DNA from 3 places in the Ignatzschineria sp. RMDPL8A genome. Region 1 is predicted to be linked to each of the others. Evidence: riboswitches for the same ligand, from Rfam matches in the RefSeq annotation. Region 1 holds a riboswitch; each other region holds the start of a gene.
What was found. A riboswitch is a leader RNA that binds a small molecule or an ion and turns the genes downstream of it on or off. The one in region 1 is predicted to bind thiamine pyrophosphate.
Positions count from the first base shown of each region.

Region 2: another riboswitch for thiamine pyrophosphate. It lies ahead of OXI21_RS03240 (thiamine phosphate synthase); the one in region 1 lies ahead of thiC (phosphomethylpyrimidine synthase ThiC).
Region 3: another riboswitch for thiamine pyrophosphate. It lies ahead of thiM (hydroxyethylthiazole kinase); the one in region 1 lies ahead of thiC (phosphomethylpyrimidine synthase ThiC).

Region 1 covers NZ_JAPPWA010000001.1:198,856-203,372, reverse strand. Annotated here, with positions in the region: gene codB (cytosine permease) at 1-666, shown strand, start outside; gene OXI21_RS00890 (cytosine deaminase) at 675-1,952, shown strand; TPP riboswitch at 2,010-2,122, shown strand; gene thiC (phosphomethylpyrimidine synthase ThiC) at 2,295-4,067, shown strand; gene OXI21_RS00880 (DUF975 family protein) at 4,187-4,517, opposite strand, start outside.
Region 2 covers NZ_JAPPWA010000002.1:375,560-380,076, forward strand. Annotated here, with positions in the region: gene OXI21_RS03230 (hypothetical protein) at 1-767, shown strand, start outside; gene tehB (tellurite resistance methyltransferase TehB) at 907-1,509, shown strand; TPP riboswitch at 1,580-1,690, shown strand; gene OXI21_RS03240 (thiamine phosphate synthase) at 1,890-2,531, shown strand; gene thiS (sulfur carrier protein ThiS) at 2,550-2,759, shown strand; gene OXI21_RS03250 (thiazole synthase) at 2,763-3,530, shown strand; gene OXI21_RS03255 (ThiF family adenylyltransferase) at 3,527-4,517, shown strand, end outside.
Region 3 covers NZ_JAPPWA010000002.1:1,304,236-1,308,752, forward strand. Annotated here, with positions in the region: gene OXI21_RS07465 (Na+/H+ antiporter) at 1-399, opposite strand, end outside; gene OXI21_RS07470 (rhodanese-like domain-containing protein) at 559-813, opposite strand; gene OXI21_RS07475 (PH domain-containing protein) at 938-1,438, opposite strand; TPP riboswitch at 1,655-1,766, shown strand; gene thiM (hydroxyethylthiazole kinase) at 1,827-3,353, shown strand; gene thiD (bifunctional hydroxymethylpyrimidine kinase/phosphomethylpyrimidine kinase) at 3,417-4,208, shown strand.

The sequences.
Region 1 (4,517 bases):
GATCCCATCACTATGGCGAGTGCGCTAAGCATTGTGATCGGCTCCTTTATCAGTGCGGGGAGCTTAACGGCGGACTTTTTACGCTTCGGTAAAAACGCCAAAACGGCGATTATTGTGGCGGTACTCGCCTTCTTTATCGGGAATTCGCTCATGTTTATCTTTGGCGCGATGGGAACGCTTGCACTCTCAAAAGCAGACATATTTGATGTGATGTTGGTGCAGGGATTGATCATTCCGGCGATCATTATTTTGGGGCTAAATATTTGGACGACCAATAATAATGCGCTCTACGCCTCAGGCCTTGGGTTTTCAAGCATGACGGGGATTTCAAGCCGTAAACTTTCGATGATTTTAGGCGTTGTGGGGACGATCAGTTCACTTTGGCTCTATAATAACTTTGTCAGCTGGCTCGTCTTTTTATCATCGGCGATTCCTCCGATCGGAACCATTTTGATTGTGGATTTCTTCTTGCATCGGAAGCGTTACCGCGATCTAAAAGCGATGAATGAGATTTTCATCAACTGGAATGCGGTGATCACGGTGATTGTCGGCGTCGTGGCGAGCTATACTTTAAATGGAATTGTGCCGGTAAACTCAGTGATTGCAAGCTTAACCACCTACCTTGTGCTTGAGAAAACCATCGGCGAACGTAATCGAATCAAATAGGAGTGACCATGAAACGAATCATTCAAAATGCGCGTCTGCGTGACCGTGACGGGCTGTGGCAAATCATGATGAATAATGGCCGATTTGAGGCCATTGTCCCGCAAGATAAAAATCTCGAATTAGGCGAGGATGTGGCCGTTCTCGATGCGGAGGCGGGGCTAGTGATTGCGCCCTTTATCGAGCCTCATATTCACCTTGATACAACGCAAACCGCTGGCGAGCCGAAGTGGAATGAATCGGGCACGCTCTTTGAGGGAATCGAGCGTTGGGCGGAGCGTAAGGCGATGTTGAGTGAAGCGGATGTGAAACAGCGCGCGCTCACCACATTAAAATGGCAGATCGCCAACGGAATTCAGCATGTCAGAACTCATGTTGATGTCTCTGATCCGACGCTAACGGCGCTCAAAGCGATGCTCGAGCTCAAAGAAGAGGTGCGCGATTACATTGATGTGCAGATCGTGGCGTTCCCGCAAGAGGGGATTTTATCGTTCCCCAATGGTAAGGCGCTGTTAGAAGAGGCGATGAAGATGGGGGCGGACGCCGTTGGCGGGATTCCTCATTTTGAATTTACCCGTGAATATGGCGTCGATTCGCTCAATTATGTCTTTGAGCTGGCGAAAAAATACGATCGTTTAATCGATATTCATTGCGATGAGATTGACGATGAGCAGTCCCGCTTTGTGGAATCAGTGGCGGCCTTTGCCTATCGAGATGAGATTGGCGAGCGCGTTACAGCCAGTCATACAACGGCGATGCACTCTTATAATGATGCGTATGCCTCACGTCTTTTCCGCGTCTTTAGACTCTCAGGGATTAACTTTGTCGCAAACCCCTTGGTGAATATCCATCTGCAAGGGCGCTTTGATCGCTATCCGAAACGTCGCGGAATTACGCGAGTGAAAGAGCTGTTAAAATCGGGCTTAAACGTCTGTTTTGGTCACGATGATGTTTTTGATCCATGGTATCCACTTGGAACGGCGAATATGCTTCAGGTGTTGCATATGGGGCTTCATGTCTGCCAAATGATGGGCTATCCCGAGCTCAATAATGGGCTTGATCTCATTTCAACGAACTCAGCGCGAACGCTTCATTTAGATGATTACGGCATTGAGGAAGGGAACTCGGCAAACTGCATTATCTTACCGGCAGAAAATGGCTTTGATGCGCTGCGCCGTCAGGTGCCGACCCGTTATTCAATTCGTCACGGGGAGATTTTAGCGGAAACGACACTCCCTGAAACTCATATCCATATGGGTGAAACAGAGCGGATTACCTTCTGCCGTTAAGCGGAAAAACCGGCGGATATTTGCATTCCTTAACAATACGCGCTATAAACGTAGCATAGATTTCACTAGGGGCGTCCACTCATGTGGGCTGAGATTAAAGCAATCGAGCTTTTAGACCCTCAGGACCTGATCTGGCTCATACCAGCGTAGGGAAGTATATCCGCACGAATTGTCATGAGCCTTATCTCCACACGTTGGGGTTAAGGCTTTTTTGTTGTTTTGATCGCTAATAATCCTAATTAAAGATCGCCAAACGCCTTGCAATCGCGCTTATATGATTCATTACGTTGCCAGACTCTCGTCTTTTTCTGTTTGTTTCATTCATGATTAAGGAGAGGTTTGATGACAACCACCAATATCGAAATTAAATCGAGTTTTCCCCGCAGTAAAAAGATCTATGTGGAGGGGAGCCGTCCCGATATTTTAGTACCGATGCGTGAAATTACGCTCGACGATACGCTCGACACTAAAGGCGCAGTGATCGAGAAGAATGAGCCGTTTCGTGTCTATGATACGAGCGGCCCTTACACCGATGAAAATTATACCGTGGACCTCACCCAAGGGCTTCCTGCGCTTCGCCGTAACTGGATTATCGAGCGTGGCGATGTGGAAGAGTACGACGGGCGCGAAATTAAAGCGGTGGATAACGGCTATAAAGATGCGAACGATCCGCGTAACTTTGTGGGTACATTTCCCGGGTTAAAACGTAAACCGCTCCGCGCGAAAGCCGGTAAAAATGTGACGCAGATGCACTATGCGCGTCAAGGGATTGTGACCCCTGAGATGGAATTTATCGCCATCCGTGAGGGCATGGATCCTGAGTTTGTACGTAAAGAAGTGGCGGAAGGGCGCGCGATTATTCCCGCAAACATCAATCACCCGGAATCAGAACCGATGATTATTGGTAAAAACTTCCATGTGAAAATTAACGCCAATATCGGTAACTCCGCGGTCACTTCATCGATCGAAGAGGAAGTGGAAAAGATGACGTGGGCGACCCGTTGGGGCGCGGACAACGTCATGGATCTCTCCACCGGAAAAGACATTCACAAAACCCGTGAGTGGATCATCCGAAACTCAGCGGTTCCGATCGGTACGGTGCCCATCTACCAAGCGCTTGAAAAAGTAAACGGCATTGCCGAAGATCTCAACTGGGAAGTGTTCCGCGATACCTTAATCGAGCAAGCTGAGCAGGGCGTGGACTATTTCACCATTCACGCCGGCGTATTATTGCGCTACATTCCGCTGACAGCAAAACGCGTTACGGGCATTGTATCGCGCGGGGGTTCGATCATGGCGCAGTGGTGTTTAGCGCACCATAAAGAGAACTTCATCTATGAGAATTTCGAAGAAATTTGCGAAATCATGAAGCAGTACGATATCTCATTCTCCCTTGGCGATGGTTTACGCCCCGGCTCGATTGCCGATGCGAACGACGAAGCCCAATTTGCCGAGCTTAAAACCTTAGGGGAATTGACGCAAATCGCGTGGAAACACGATGTTCAAACCATGATCGAAGGCCCTGGTCACGTGCCGATGCACAAGATCAAAGAGAACATGGATATGCAGGAAAAATATTGTGATGACGCGCCATTTTACACGCTTGGCCCACTCACCACCGATATTGCGCCGGGCTATGACCACATCACCTCCGCCATTGGCGCGGCGATGATCGGCTGGTACGGCACCGCAATGCTCTGCTATGTCACGCCGAAAGAACACTTAGGGTTACCAAACCGTGAAGACGTTCGCGTTGGGGTGATTACCTATAAACTCGCCGCGCACGCAGCAGACCTTGCAAAAGGGCACCCGAATGCACAAAAACGTGATGATGCCCTCTCAAAAGCGCGTTTTGAATTCCGCTGGGAAGATCAATTTAATTTAGGCTTAGACCCTGAGCGCGCTCGTGAATATCATGACGAAACGCTTCCGTCTGCCGGGGCGAAAGTCGCGCATTTCTGCTCAATGTGTGGACCTAAATTCTGCAGCATGAAGATCTCGCAAGACATTCGCTTAAAAGACCAAGATGGCACCTTTGCAAAAGAGGCGATCATTGAAGGGATGAAAGAGAAATCGAAAGAGTTCTTAGAGAACGATAGCCAAATTTATAGCTAATGTGGTAACGGTTCTAATGATCGTTAAATGACATTAGGCTAAAACAAAAGCTTAAAAAACTTAAAATGGAAAAGGAGCGCGATTGAATTCGAGCTCCTTTTTTTATGCCTAAAACGAGATTACGCTTCAGCAATCATTTTGCGATAGACGATCGTTTTTGCAAGGAGATACATTGGAATGGTCCAGATGAGCCCGATTCCGAACGGAATGGCACTAATTAAGACGATAATCCATAAAAGGAGCTCTAATAAGAAGACTTTAAACCACTGTTTATTGACAAGCTTAAACGAGGCTGCGATCGATTTAACCGTGCCAAGCTCTGGGTTATCTACCGCAATTACCGATGCAAATGAGAGCGCCACTAAGATATAAATCCCGGGCAATATTAACAGTATAATTCCGATGATGCCGAGCACCCAAACGATGAATTCGATCAGAATCAACGTGCTT
Region 2 (4,517 bases), on a different contig from region 1:
AAGAGAATCATCTTAATTATTTAGCCACGAAAGGGATTACCGATACGGCGAAAGAGGATCCGGAGTTATTAGCAAAAGCAAAAGTGCTCGAAACGCTCCGAATTGAGCATGAAAAAGCGGAGCAGGCGCTGCTTGCGATAAGTGAAGAGACGCGTCAACTAAATGAAAAACGTGAGGCATTGCAAGGGGAGCTCTATGAGGCGCACGAGGCGGGATTTAAGCTCTACCAAAAAGCCCGTGATCAGATGGATTTACGCGTATTTATCTACCGATTATTATTAACCTTACCGCTACTTCTGATTGCGGGCTATCTCTTTAAAACTAAGCGCAATTCGAGCTATTGGCCGTTTGTGTGGGGATTTATCTTCTTTGCGCTTTTTGCATTTTTTGTGGAGCTCGTCCCGTATCTACCGAGCTACGGCGGTTATGTGCGCTACGGCGTGGGTGTGATTTTGACCTTTTTCGGTGGTCATTATGTGATTAATGCATTGCGAAATTATTTAAAACGCCAAAAAGAGGCGGAAGCGGCCCCTGAACCTGCGCGCCGGCAAGAGTTGCAATATGAGATGGTCTTTGCGCGTCTTGAAAAGGGGGTTTGCCCAGGGTGTGAACGCCGGCTCAATCTTGCCTCAAACTTAGGAGATTATTGCCCTCATTGCGGACTGCATCTCTTTGCCGAATGTGGCGCGTGTGGGGCACGGAAAAGCACCTTTGCACATTTTTGTCATCAGTGCGGCATTGGAGATCATCAAGAAAAAGTGGGTTAAGATCAGCCCATTGGAGTAAATTTTAGATCTGTCCGAAATGGAAGATAATATATAAGAGGAGAGGGTGACCGATCCTCTTTTTTGTGGGACAATAAAACATTACTTTTATATTCATCATTAAAATGCGAAGGAGTCGGAGATGGAATCAAAGGGACGTGACGCAGATTATTTTCAGAAAAATTATGGATTAACACTCCCCCATACGGATGTGGTGGCGGCAAGTGAATTGATTAAGCCGTGTGCAGCCCTTGATTTAGGCTGCGGGATGGGCCGAAATTCGCTCTTTTTGAACGAGCTGGGATTTACTATGACCTCCGTCGATGCCAATCCGAATGCGATCGAATCGCTCAAAGCGGTGATTGAGACGGAATCGATCGAGGGAATTACGCCGTTTCTCTACAATATTAATGATGCAACGCTCGATGGGGAGTATGGTTTTATCTTTTCCACCGTGGTTTTTATGTTTTTGGAAGCGGAGCGTATCCCCTACATTATTCGCAATATGCAACAATCGACAGCGGCCGGCGGGTATAACCTCATTGTGTCGGCGATGCATACGGACAGATATCCCTGCCATCAAGGCTTTTCGTTCACTTTTGGTGAGGGCGAGCTGGCGGATTATTATAAAAATTGGGAACTTGTGACCTATAACGAAGATGTGGGTGAGCTCCACCGTGTGGACGAAAATGGCAATCGCATTCAGCTTCAATTTGCGACGATGCTCGCGAAACGAATCGCCTAATGTAAGCGCTTTATGCGGAGCAGTTGCCGTTTGTGCATTTCTGCTCTATACTCAATTTTAGAAATTAATCGATTTCCACTAGAGGTGCTGTTGAAAACAGCTGAGATTGAAGTGATCAACTTCGGGACTCTTTGAACCTGAACTAGTTAAGACTAGCGGAGGAAAGTGGGCGAGCTCTTAAATAAATCCTCGCGCGATAGAGAGATAATTATTGCGTTAGCGACATTGATTTTAGAGCCACAGCACACTTTCTTAGAAGGACGATTGGGTTATTCCAACGGCCATTTAAGGAAGTTTTTTTATGCCAAACGATTGCCACATTGAGGCTTTACACTGAGTTGACCGGATCGTGGTCGAGAAAATCAGATAAAGGAGCCACGATGGAATCGACGGGGTATAAAGAGGCGCGCACCACTTCCCGCAAGCGAGGGATGATGAAACAGCTTTTTGCCATTACGCCAGATAATTTACCGATGGACGCGACGCTCGAGATTATGAGTGAGATTGCGCCCATTGTGGATTTTATTCAAGTAAGGGAAAAAAGTTTGTCGCCCCTTGAGCAAGATCAGCTCATCGAGACGGCGCTGTTAAACGGCATTCCGCCCCAAAAATTGATCATCAATGATCGCATCGATCTCGCCCTTCTGCATGGGCTTAACCACGTTCATCTAACGGAGCGAAGCATTCCGCTACAGCGCGCACAGATTGGATTTCCTGCGCTCTCCTTTAGCCGTTCCGTTCATTCGCTTACGCAGATTATGGCGCATCATCTACACGCGTCTTATCTGCAGATCGGCCATATCTTTCCCACAGCGTTAAAAAATTATCCTCCCTTTGGGCTCGAAAACCTGAAAAAGGCGAGTGCGATTGCGGATAATTTGGTGGCGGTTGGGGGGATCGATCATACGACGCTTCTAAAAGTCCGCCCCTATGTGATGGGGGTGGCGGTGATGTCGGCGCTTTTTGAACATGCAAATCCCGCCTCTTATGCCCAAACGTTAATTTCGCTGTTAAATGATTAACCTAAAAAGGAGATGACTATGATTACGATTATTGTGAATGATCGAGCGCTTGAGATTGCCAAAGAGACGGCGACGGTCGCTGATCTTGTGGAGGTGCTCGACCTTGCTTCGCGCCGTTTTTTTATCATTGAAAAAAATGGTGACGTAATTACCAAAGCGCATTACGCCACTGAATCTGTCAATCATAACGACTCATTTGAGATCGTGCATTTTGTCGGTGGAGGTTAACACATGACACTTAAAATTGGTTCGTTCGAGTTCAATTCCCGCATTTTTTTAGGCACGGGAAAATACCGTTCGTTTGAAGAGCAAAAGGGCGCCGTTGAGGCAAGTGATACGGAAGTGCTCACCTTTGCGGTGCGCCGGATGGATATTTTTGATCAAAGCCAGCCCAATCTTCTTGAGCAACTCGATCTGACAAAATATAAATTACTTCCCAATACCGCAGGGGCAAAAACCGCTGAAGAGGCCGTTCGCATTGCTAAATTAGCCCAAGGTTCGGGCCTTTGCGACATGATTAAGGTGGAGATTATCGGGTGCGATAAAACGCTTCTGCCCGATCCCATTGAAACCCTTCGCGCAACGGAGATGCTCCTTGCTGAAGGAATGACGGTGCTCACCTATACTTCCGATGATGTGGTGCTCGCGCGCCGTCTGCAAGAGATGGGTTGTCACGCGATTATGCCGGGCGCATCGCCGATTGGGAGCGGATTAGGGATTTTAAATCCGGTCAATTTATCGCACATTATCGACCAAGCGACGGTGCCGGTGATTGTCGATGCCGGTTTAGGCAGCCCGAAAGATGTGGCCTATGCGATGGAGCTTGGCGCGGACGGCGTTTTGTTAAATAGTGCGGTCGCCTATAGTGAAGACCCGATCAAAATGAGCCGTGCGATGAGTTTAGCAACACAAGCCGGACGTTTAGCCTTTGAAGCAAAACGCATGGAGATGAGCAAACTTGGGCGCGCAAGTAGCCCGGTGGAAGGCATGATCCGATGATAAATCCGCGTTACCATCGGCTCGCCCGATTTCATCAGCTCGGCGAGAAGGGCGTATTGGCACTTCGTGCGGCGCATGTGGTGATTATTGGAACGGGCGCGCTCGGTGCACAACACGCGGAAACCTTGACGCGCTCTGGGGTTGGCACGCTCACCTTGATCGATCGTGATATCGTTGAGCTCACCAATCTCAGCCGTCAAACCCTCTTTACCGAAGCTGATGCGAAGGCGTCGCTTCCGAAAGTGATCGCCCTTGAAGCGCATCTTAAGGCGATCAATCATGAGGTGATGATTCGGCCAATTTTCACCGAAGTCTCGCCTCATAATATTGAATATCTGCTCGAAGGCGCCGATCTTATCTTAGATGGCACTGATAATCTCAATATTCGCATGCTGATTAATGATGCCGCTTATAAACTTAAGATCCCGTGGATTTTTGGCTCCGCGCTTGAGAGTTACGGCATGACCTATAACTTTTTAGACACGCCTTTAGACGTAACTGATAAAAAAGGGCCGTGTCTGCGCTGTCTGCTCGGGGCGATCCCGCTTGAGAGTGAGGATACTTGTTCCTCTGTCGGCGTAGTTCAGCCAATTTTACAACTGATTTCAAGCCTGCAAACGGCGGAAGCGATCAAGTTTTTAACCGGTTTTTCGGTGCGTGATACTCTCTTTACCGCAGAGCTTTGGGACTTTCATACTCAATCGATCAATCTGGATAAACTTAAAAATCCTGACTGCTCAACTTGCGGAAGTGAGCCGACGTTTCCAGCGCTCTTTCAAGCAGATTCGAACGGAGATTCCAAAGAAAAATCTAATGCGTTTAAAATCCGCACACTCTGCGGGGGTGAGTTTATGGTCTATGCACCAAATCCCCACGATTTTAATCGCATTAAACCGCGTCTTGAACAGAGGAACCTTGCTTACAAAGAGACCGACTATTTCCTCAATATTATGCTCGATGATATCGCTGACAAGGAAGATTTAAATT
Region 3 (4,517 bases), on a different contig from region 1:
GACAATGCCTGAAAGCGCCACCGCATCCGTTGGGGAGAGAACCGCCGCAAGCGCAATAGCGACGTAGATCGGCATCTCAGGCAAGATCCAGTGGATCAAAAATCCAAGCCCGATCACGGTAATAAAGACAAGGGTGAGCGCAAGGCTGAGAATCTCCCTTCCCGAGCGCACAAATTCATAAATCGGCATTTTCCGCGCATCTTCAAATAAAAGCGGCGGGATAAAGAGAATGAGAAAAAGGTCAGGGCGGAGTTCTACTTCAAACCCGATGAGCGCAACGGCGCAACCGATTACAATTTGCAAGATCGGAAGCGGGGTTTTGATCGGAATAAATGTCTGGATAATGCTGGAAGAGGCTGCCATTAAAATGAGCAGTAAGACCGTGAGTAAAACGTCCATAGCGAAACCTTATGCTGTGGGAAAGAAGGAATTTGACTCAGTTTAGCGCATTATGAGGTTGATTCAAGGGAAAAGCGACACTTAAAGCGGGCTTGGTGTTGTTTTTAAAGGAAAGTTTTTTGTGAATAATAGTGAGGATTAAACGGACTTTTTTAAGGGTTAGACAAAGGGATAATGCCGTTTTAACTGATCAAATCCGCCAAGATTGATGGCATTGACATAGCCTGCATCTAAAAGCGCATATTGCGCATAGGCTGAGCGAATGCCGGCGTGGCAATAGAGCCCAATTTCAGCAGTTTTATCCGGCGCATATTGATCGATCATCATTAAAATATATTGATATTCAATATGAATCGCATCGGCTAAATGTCCGGCATTAAATTCATCCGGTGTGCGCACATCAATGATCAGCATATAGGGCTCCTTGCTTTAGTAAAATCGTGGGCAAAATAGAAGGAATCGAGAGAAAAGAATCATAGCACGGCGACTCTTGCTGCCTGATTTAATCTCTTTATCAGCTTAAATAGACGTTTATTGATTAATCGTCATCTTCTTTTTGCGCTTCATCTTGCGTGAGTGCGGCACTTCTAAAGGAGAGCGGGTCGCGGATATAGGGAATTGGGGCGCTCGTACCGCCGGAACCGATAATGGTCAGCGTGCCAAAGTCAAAAATGCGTCCAACTAAACTCTGTTTAACCTGCAAACTCTCAACTTTTGAATGTTTGAGTTCAGTGGTATTGCGGCGAATAAAACCAAATTTCGCAATGACACGGCGATCAGTGACGGCCAGTTCCGTTGAAATCGAATAGATCCAAGCACGCAGAAAAAAGTAGAGTGCAATCGCAAATATCGGGAGGGAGAGATACCAGAGTTTTCCGTAGAGATTAAGATTATAGAGCTCGTCGATCTTATAAAGGCCACCTAAAATGAGAAGCCCCATGATGCACCAAATGGCCGGATTGATATAGATAAACCAGTGGGTTTTCGCCACAATAATGATTTTTTCTTGCGGGGTGATGACGGAATCAACGTAACTCATAATGCACTCTTTTAACCAAATGTTTTGGGTGGATTTTAAGGTGAATAAGCCCTTAACTATAGCAAATTTACCGAGCGATTAGTGAGTTTTTAACCATCATTTTATCGGCGCGATCCATCGGTGAAATTGATGTGAGATTATGATGCTTATCCGTGAGTGAAAGAGATGGGGAAAGAGGCGGGAGTGATTGAAAAAAGAGGGGCGTTTTGATACGCTAAGACATGACCGGGGTGCCCGAGGATGCGATCATTTATCGCATCTTGGCTGAGAGTTACCCGTAGAACCTGATCTGGTTAAAACCAGCGTAGGAAGTCCTTTTTCTGACATAACAACGCATCACGTTGGGCCATCAAAATCGGGTTTCCTACATGTTATGTGAGAGAAAATCATGCCCAATATCATTCCCTTTGGAGCCCGCGAAATGGCTCCCCATCTTGCGCAGTTTCATGCCAAACGTCCTTTAGTTCACTGTATGACCAACGATGTCGTGCAAAATTTTACCGCCAATGTGCTCTTAGCCTCCGGCGCCATTCCCGCAATGGTGATCGCAAAAGAGGAGGCGGCGGAATTTGTCTCGGTCTCAAATGCGCTTCTCATTAACGTCGGCACCATTACCGAAGAATTTATGCAGGCGATGACGATCGCGGTTAAAACTGCGCATCAAAAAGGGATTCCGTGGGTGCTTGATCCGGTGGCGATTGGCCCAGTTTTGCCATTTCGTACCGTTTTTTGTGATGAGCTTCTTGCCTATAAACCAACGATTATTCGCGGAAATCCGTCGGAGATTTTAGCCCTTGCCGGTGAAAAATCGAGCGCGAAAGGCCCCGATGGAATGGATGATCCACTTAGCGCCTTAAAAACCGCCCAATCTCTTGCGAAAAAGCTTAATACTGTTGTGGCGATGACGGGCGATATTGATTACATCACCGACGGCGAAACAACCTATTCCATCAATGTTGGGAGCGAAAAACTGACGCGAGTGACCGGGGCGGGGTGTTCGCTTTCAGCATTAGTCGCCGGATTTGTGGGGGCAGGAATCGCACCGTTAGAAGCCGCGACGAGTGCTTGCTTTATGATGGCCTATTCTGGAATGAAGGCAGATCAGCTGACGGTGATGAAGCAGATGTCGATGGCGGGCGGCATGGGATCATTTTCAGTAGCGCTACTTGATGAATTATCAACGCTTTCGGCTGATAGATTGAGCATGGATGAATTAAATAAAACCATTCAAAACGAAAGCGAATTATCAAGTCGCGAAAAATTTAACGCCGATGACTTACGTCTCTATTTGGTACTTGAACCCACACTGTGCGGCGGCATTGATGGAATGCTTACGACCACACAGCAAGCGGTGAAAGCGGGGGTGACGATGGTGCAACTCCGTTTTGAAGAAAAGACCGATAAAGGAATTTGGTACGATGCAGCGCTCCGTCTAAAAGCGCTGTTAAAACCGTATAACGTGCCGCTGATTATTAATGATGAGGTGGATGTGGCGATTGCGGTGGATGCCGATGGAGTGCACGTTGGGCAGTCGGATCTGCCGCCAAATGTGGTGCGTGAGCTCTTAGGTGAGGATAAAATTGTCGGACTTTCAGCGGGCAATGCGTCTGAGATTTTAGCGGCCGATCAAAATGTGGTGGATTATCTTGGCGTCGGCCCTGTCTTTACAACAAGTACGAAGCTTGATGCGCGCGCGATGCTCGGGCCTGAGAAACTTGTAGAATTAGTTGAACTGAGTCCGCTTCCATTGGTTGGGATTGGGGGAATTCAAACAAGTAATGTTGAATCGGTGATGCGAGCGGGTGTTTCGGGTGTATCGGTAGTGTCAGCAATTTGTGGTCAACAAGATGTCGAGGCGGCAACAAGAATATTACGCACAGCAATCGATCGTGTACTTGAGGAATCATCGTGTTAACTAGATCACAGTTCAGTAGATAAGTATTAAACAGATAAAACCCATATACGTAAGGAGAGAAGAATGATTAATGCATTAACCATTGCAGGGACTGACCCTTCCGGCGGTGCGGGGATTCATGCGGATCTTAAGACGTTTTCGGCGCTTGGAGCGTATGGAATGTCGGTGATTACCGCGCAAGTTGCGCAAAATACGCAAGGGGTACAGGCGGTTTTACCTACGCCACTCGATTTTCTGGAAAAACAGTTCTTTTCAGTGATTGATGATGTGCGCGTCGATAGTGTCAAGGTTGGGGCGCTCGTGAATCCTGAGATTGTAGCGCTTGTAGCAAAATTATTGCGTGATCATCCACAACTGTTTGTGGTGCTTGATACGGTGATGATTGCAAAAGGTGGGCATCCCCTTTTAGTACAAGAAGCGGTGGATACCATTCGCGATGAAATGTTGCCTCTTTCAAGCATTATTACGCCCAATTTACCGGAAGCGGCGGCGCTTTTAGAAACGCGCGAGGCGCAAAATTATGAAGAGATGGTCGAGCAGGGACAAGCGCTCCTTAAACTTGGGCCAAAATCGGTCTTGATGAAGGGCGGGCATTTAGCGTGTGATGAGAGTCCTGATGTGCTCGTCACTGCCGATGAGGTCATCCGTTTTGATGCAAAACGTGTGAAAACGAAAAATTGCCATGGGACGGGGTGCACTTTATCGGCAGCAATCGCAGCGCTCTATCCTGAGCATGGCTTAGTCGAAGCAGTCCGTTTAGCAAAAGAATATATTACCGGCGCGCTTGAGCATGCCGATCGTTTAGAGGTGGGGAAAGGCATTGGTCCGACGCATCATTTCTATCGCTGGTGGTAGGTTTATCCACATCACGATTTTCATCGCTTTTATGGTCACTTTTGTGTAAAGAAGTGTTTAGGTATGAAAATCATTGATGAAAGCGTTCTTGTATCTGAATTGTCTTAATTGTTAGATGTAAGATTAATCAATTCAATTGATTAAATAGGAATACCGCACGATATTATATCGATTTTGATGGTTAAATTAGCCCTGAAGGAGGCCTAAATCTCCTTACAGGGTTTTTTCATGGGCAATAGTTTCCCGAAAAAATAAAAGTTGGATATAATAATAGAGAATCGTTATCGTTTAACGCAAATGACTTGCCCC